Regions from separate parts of the Shewanella sp. SP1S2-4 genome, predicted to be linked through region 2. Evidence: predicted binding sites of a transcription regulator. Region 2 holds the regulator's gene; each other region holds the start of a gene.
What was found. The regulator FliA, encoded in region 2, starts transcription of late flagellar genes. The targets are predictions, from matches to a motif close to CTAAAGNTNNNNNNNNNNNNGCCGATA.
Positions count from the first base shown of each region.

Region 1: pomA (flagellar motor protein PomA) is a predicted target of FliA. The motif match lies at 1,436-1,462, and genes of this name have one in related genera.
Region 3: Q4Q52_RS03360 (DUF5610 domain-containing protein) is a predicted target of FliA. The motif match lies at 1,085-1,111, and genes of this name have one in related genera.

Region 1 covers NZ_JAUOET010000004.1:141,107-143,374, forward strand. The annotation lists gene Q4Q52_RS06645 (flagellar motor protein MotB) at 1-506, opposite strand, end outside; gene pomA (flagellar motor protein PomA) at 510-1,277, opposite strand; gene xseB (exodeoxyribonuclease VII small subunit) at 1,592-1,831, shown strand; gene ispA ((2E,6E)-farnesyl diphosphate synthase) at 1,834-2,268, shown strand, end outside.
Region 2 covers NZ_JAUOET010000004.1:8,861-11,128, forward strand. The annotation lists gene Q4Q52_RS06070 (protein phosphatase CheZ) at 1-487, opposite strand, end outside; gene cheY (chemotaxis response regulator CheY) at 501-884, opposite strand; gene Q4Q52_RS06080 (RNA polymerase sigma factor FliA) at 932-1,645, opposite strand; gene Q4Q52_RS06085 (MinD/ParA family protein) at 1,638-2,268, opposite strand, start outside.
Region 3 covers NZ_JAUOET010000002.1:262,430-264,697, reverse strand. The annotation lists gene Q4Q52_RS03365 (ferredoxin--NADP reductase) at 1-311, opposite strand, end outside; gene Q4Q52_RS03360 (DUF5610 domain-containing protein) at 425-1,051, opposite strand; gene Q4Q52_RS03355 (histidine phosphatase family protein) at 1,277-1,894, shown strand; gene Q4Q52_RS03350 (FMN-binding glutamate synthase family protein) at 1,906-2,268, shown strand, end outside.

The DNA of each region.
Region 1 (2,268 bases), 130 kb from region 2:
GCACCATCGATGATCTCTTTATTGAGCTCCTGCGCCATCTTCTTCACTTCTTGATTGATCTTATCCTGCGCCGCAGCCGCTTCGGCCTTAACCGCATCAGCCACTTCCTGCGCCGTTGCAGTGGCTTCGCCGCCACGCTGGGAACCACTTTGCTGCTGCACGCCGCCCGCACTGTCGTCTTCACCCGCTTGGTAATCCAATACAGGTTCCGTCATTTCATTGGTTTGCTGGTTGATAATTTCAATCGGCGTAGGATCGGGACGTCCTGGTCTAAATTCTAAGGCAATCACTGACGTCCCCTTCGGGATATCTTTGACTTCCACCTTATTTTGCACACCAAAGGCATACTTCATTGAGCCCGCGATCTGCTTAAACTTCATTACGTCCATTTCGGAAAATGACAATAACAACACGAAGAAACACATCAACAACGACATCAAGTCAGCAAAGGTCGCCAACCACATCGGTGCTCCGGCCGGTGGACAGTTGCACTTAGCCTTAGCCATGGGCTACTCTCCGTCCGTTGTATCTATTTTGCGATTTTTCTCAGCCAGATAATTTTTCAAGAAACCTTCAATCACCCGTGGGTTTTGTCCGTCTTGAATCGCCAATACCGCATCCATAATCAAGTTACGGTTCAGCATTTCTTCGCCCATCCTAAGCGTTAACTTATCCGCGATAGGAAGACAAACCATGTTAGCGACCATAGCGCCATATAAAGTCGTTAACAACGCAACCGCCATCGAGGGGCCAATGGATTTAGGATCTGACATGTTTGACAGCATGGCCACAAGACCCACCAGCGTACCTATCATGCCCATTGCCGGGCCTACGTCACCAAAAGCTCTAAAAATGCCGATCCCAGTACGATGCCGCTCTTCAGTCAGTGCAATATCCTTTTCTAAGGCAGCGCGCACCACTTCACCATCGTGACCATCAACAAGCATGTCGACGGCTTTTTGCATGAAACTGTTGGTAATTTGCGCTTCTTCTAAAGCTAAAAAACCGCCTTTACGGGCGGCATCAGCCATAGTCACGGACTGTTCAATCAAATCTTCTGGCTTATCAATCTTAAAAATAAACGCTTTAGCGGCGATTTTTACCGCACTAAAAAACTGTTTAAGATTGAACTTCATCATCACTACGAAGAAGGACCCACCGAAAACAATAAGAATCGAAGGTACATCAACGAAAATCATTAAACCGCCGCTGGTGGCCATTGCCCCTAAGATGAAACCAAAGGCACCCACAATTCCAATTACTGTTGCTAAATCCACAACGGCTCCTCACTTTTCGTAATAAACGACATAATACTCACCCTAGGTAAGCAATAACACTCAGCAGTTCCACTGAGTAAGATAATCCCAACGACACACATGCGAGCCTTGTCTATCAAGTTAAAAATTACCATACAAATGATGATACTATTGTCAGTTATCGGACACACACTAAGCAAGTTTAGCGACAATTTATATTTTCTGAAAAAATTTCAGTAACAAAGCGTGCTATTGAGCAAATATCTTTAGTCTGAATTTGACCCTTAAGCCGCCCTGATATACCTTGTGTCCGCTAAATCAAAGGAAGCATAAACGTGGCGAAGAAACCCGAAAATCTCAGTTTTGAAGAATCCCTTGGCGAACTTGAGCGCATTGTTGCCGATCTAGAACAAGGCGATATCTCCCTCGATGACGCGTTAAAACAATTTGAACGTGGCATCAATCTGGTTCGAAATAGCCAAGCAAAACTCGAACAAGCCCAACAAAAAGTGGCCATTTTACTGAAACAAGATGAAAATGCGCCCCTATCCCCCTATGCCGTTGAGGGCGAATAAGCGTGTTAGTCAGTGCCATTCAAGAATATCAACAACGGGTTGATAATCAATTAAAACAGCGTTTTAGTACGCTTGAAGATACCGCTCCCCAATTAAAAGCCGCCATGACTTACGGCGCATTATTGGGTGGCAAACGCATTCGACCTTTCCTCGTATACAGTGTCGGACGCATGTTTGGGGTCGAGCTCGAAAAATTAGATGCCTGCGCCGCAGCCATTGAATGTATCCATGCTTATTCATTGATCCACGATGATTTACCCGCCATGGATGATGATGAGCTACGCCGTGGTCAGCCCACTGTGCATATCGCCTTTGATGAAGCGACCGCCATTTTAGCGGGGGATGCACTGCAGACCTTAGCCTTTGAAATTGTCACCGAAGCGGTAGCTGGGATCAGCAGCGAGCAACATATCGCTATGGTCAGAGTATTAGCAAAA
Region 2 (2,268 bases):
TTTGATTTAACAATTCACGCAGTCGAGTCGAGTCATTTGAACTACGGGACATAAGATCTTGGACATCGTGGCAAAGAACCTTAAACTCGCTGAGTTCTATTTCCCGGCGCATTAATTTGTCCCAAGATGGCATGACTTTTTGAATATTTACCGTTACGGCATTGGCCAAAGGTAAACATTCTTCTACCGCATCCATGGTTTTATTTGCCGCTTGTTCAGTCATGTCAATAACGTAATTTAAACGTTGTTTGGCATCGGGAATTTCTGTATTGGCTAATTCAGCTAGACGATTATCAACTTGAAAATCCATTAAAGCGCTATGAAGTTGCCGAGTTAATTTCCCTACCTCTTCAAATAATTCTCGTTGCAGTGGAGCAGCAAGCTCCCGAAATAAATCATCTGCCTGACGTTGCTCACCGACACTTAATAATTCAACCAAGTGCTGAGCTTGTTCGAGCGTGATGAGCCCTGATGTTTGTGACTTCATAGCTCATCCTTGCTCAAGCGAGTCGTTCGAATATTTTATCTAGCTTCTCTTTCAGCGTTGCAGCGGTAAAAGGCTTAACCACATATCCATTCACTCCCGCTTGAGCGGCAGCGATAATCTGTTCACGTTTTGCTTCAGCTGTCACCATTAATACGGGTAAATGCTTTAGCGAATCATCTGCGCGAATTGCTTTTAACAGATCGATGCCTTGCATACCGGGCATATTCCAATCTGTAACAACAAAATCAAAATCCCCCTTTTGCAACATCGGCAGGGCTGTTGAGCCATCGTCTGCTTCTTGGGTATTGTTAAACCCCAAGTCTCGCAACAAGTTCTTGATGATACGCCTCATTGTCGAAAAATCGTCAACAATGAGAATCTTCATATTCTTGTCCAAGGTTTCCTCCGGTGAGCTGACATTCTGTGCTCGATTAATAATTATACTTATGTCCAGTGCTTGAGTTTAGCTTTCAATCGCAACATTGCCTGACTTAATATCTGGCTAACACGCGATTCACTGACCTCAAGAATGGCGCCAATCTCTTTTAAATTCAATGCTTCATCGTAGTACAGGGATAACACTAATGCATCTCTTTCAGGCAATAATTTAATTGCCTCAACCAGCGCAGAATGAAATTGGTTCTCAGCTAATGCTTCAAATGAGTCATCATCGGACCGATCACTCACTGTAAGTATATCCTGAGATACGCCTAAGTCTTCTATCCCTATGATTTTTCCGACAGAAACATCGTTAAGAATATGATGGTACTCATCGAGCGTCATATCAAGTTTTTCTGCAATTTCTGTGTCGCGTGCATCACGGCCCAGTTCTTGCTCTAACTCATCAATAGCATGTGCAACCTTGCGGTTATTACGATGAACGGAACGAGGCACCCAATCACCACGGCGAATTTCATCTAACATCGCCCCTCGTATACGTATGCCGGCGAAGGTTTCAAATTTCGCACCCTTGCCACCATCAAACTTGGATGATGCTTCTAATAAACCCATCATCCCAGCTTGGAGTAAATCATCTAGCTGCACTGAGGCAGGTAATCTGGCGAGTAAATGATGCGCAATTCTTTTAACCAACGGAGCATACTGTTCAACGATCGACGATTTATTGTCTAAACAAGTATACGCAGCGGCTTTATTCACTCGTTTTTTCCTCTTGAAAATCTGGTCGTTGCACTAAACGCTCAACGAAAAACTCCAAATGCCCACCAGGTTGCTGCGGTACAGGCCAGCTCAGAATTTTATTTGCCAATCCTTGATACGCAATCGCCGCTGGTGATTTAGGATAAGCTTCAACTACCAGTTTTTGCTTACGAACTGATTTACGTAAGTTTTCGTCAAATGGAATAGTTGCAACTAATTCAAGGGCGACATCTAAAAATCTGTCGGTCACTTTACTGAGTTTAGCAAATAATTCCATACCTTCGCGTAAACTACGCACCATATTGGCAACTATTTTAAAACGGAACACGCCATGCTCACGGCTGAGGATTTTTATCAGGGCGTAGGCATCAGTTATCGATGTGGGTTCATCACAAACAACGACCAGCACATCCTGCGATGCACGTGAGAAACTGAGCACCATATCTGAAATCCCAGCAGCAGTATCTACGACTAGAATATCAAACTGAGTCCGCATCTCACTGAAAGCGCGAATTAACCCTGCATGCTGCGCTGGGCTTAATTCCACCATCCCTTGCGTCCCTGAAGTGGCTGGCACTATGCCAATTCCCTTAGGGCCGCGAACGATAATATCGTCAAGCTCT
Region 3 (2,268 bases), on a different contig from region 2:
CCCTTAGGAATTTCCACTAAGGTCATAAAACCAGTCGCGGTTGAGGTAATTTCAATTTCATCGCCTATGCCAAGGTTTTGCAATTGCGGCGATAACAGGCCGTCCTCTACCGCGACTGCGAGCACTTCGGCATAGGGTTTATCGGGAGAATTGACTAAGGAGTATGCTCTGGCAACACGCTTATCATCTTGCATTTGACTTAACTTGATAAACTGGCCAGGAATAAATGGGGCTAACTCGGCGGCGATGCGCAATGAAAATAACTTATCGCTCCAATCAATACGTTCTATAACTTGTCCCCTAGTCCACATAGCGTACCCTCAAGCGAAACGTTAAATAGGCTTCCAGCATAGACTTTTTTCCGCATAACAAAAACCCCTTATGATAAGGGGCTTATGGCGATAGAACCGAAAACAACAGAGCGTTAACTGGCACTCGATTGTGTCTCATCTGTCTTCTTATTAAAACTATCTCTAAAGGCCTGTAGTCCCTCTTGCACTAAACCATAGGTTTTATCGACACCATCGGCAATATCCCCCTGCAAGACTCTAAGGCCAGACAGAATGTCTTTCGCTTCTTTAAAGCCGTTATCAATTGCACCACCAATAATTCCCATAAAGCTATCGAGTTGCTCATCTAAGCTCATACCCGAATTTTGTTGCTGGTGAATGCTAAAAAACTGCGTCGCAAAACTCACGATACGATCTGCAGTCGCTTCTGGCGATGTATCTACGCCATTATCGTAAGCAGTTTGAATCGCGTTCTCGCCCATAGTAGGCGCTAACTCTTTATTAATCGACTCTATCGCAGCGCGATAAAGCAAGATCATAGACTGATCGCCTGACTTGATATTCACATCTTGCTGTGCCGATAAAATCGCTTGATTCATCAGCTGCTTACTCGTTTGCTGCGCGGTTTGTTTCGAGGTCACTTCGGTGGTTTTCGCGTCCTTCGAATCACTCACTTCGGTACCCTTAGGCGCCGTATTTTCAGCATATTTTTTCTGCGGCAAAGGGGTACTTTGCACTTGAGAGGGTTTATTGATTTCCATGATGACTATCCATTCAATTCGGGTCGACTTTATTATCGACCAAAATTTGACCAGCTTTAGTAATTTTTAGAATTGAAGTACCATCGTGACCACAAGGTCATGATAAGGCCCGCATAAATTGAGTGGGTTTATTCTGTATAAAGTGCATAAAGCGCCATCCACCCGCATGCAGATCATTACTATCGTCGAGCTTAGAGATAAGCCAATAGAAAAGGATGTTACACCATGGCAGCAGGCCGCAATTTGAGTCATTTCCGCTTTCACGTGTTTACACAAATGCTTAAGTGCACTATTGAGCACTATACGAGCATCAATATCAAACGCCTTAGTTTGCTCACCGGTCTTATTATCTTAACTTGCCTCAGCCTCGCCCCGATTAGCCAAGCCCATGCTGAAAACAGGCTGATTATTTTAGTCAGACATGCCGAAAAAGCCGACACGCCAGCCAATGACCCACAGTTATCGCCCAAGGGGGAAATGCGCGCAACGTCACTGATCACCGCCTTGAACCGCACGCCATTGTCGCAACTCATCGCGACTCAATACCTGCGAACCCAGCAAACACTCGCGCCTATCGCCGAGGCTCGCCATTTGCCCGTGACGATAGTCGAGGCAGCCAAACCTATCGAAGAACATATTCAGCTGATTGTCGAACAAGTGCATGCGGTACGAGGCAATACGCTCATCGCTGGTCATTCAAACACAGTGCCATTAATCATAAAAGCCCTGGGTGGACCAGAGGTCCAAGCAATCGGCGAAGAGGACTACAGCCAGCTGTTTTTGCTCTCTCTCAATGATGGCCAACCCGCGAGCTTGATCGCCACCCGTTACGGACAAGAATAAGGATAAATAACATGAGTGAACTCAATTGGTTTATGTGGGGACTCGATCTGTTTTCAGGACTATTTTTGATCGTTATAGGCTTCGCAGTACTTGCCGTTATTTACATGTATATCGCAGATAAAATGCAGACCAAACAAGCGGTAAGACATAACTATCCCGTGATTGGTCGTTTTCGATATCTGTTCGAAAAACAAGGTGAGTTTTTCAGGCAATACTTTTTCGCCCAAGACAGGGAAGAATTGCCCTTCAACCGTGCTGAACGCAGCTGGGTTTACCGCGCCGCTAAAAATGTCGATAGAACCATAGCCTTTGGTTCGACTCGTCCCTTGGATACTGCCGGTACTATCATGTTTATGAATACCGCCTTCCCGACC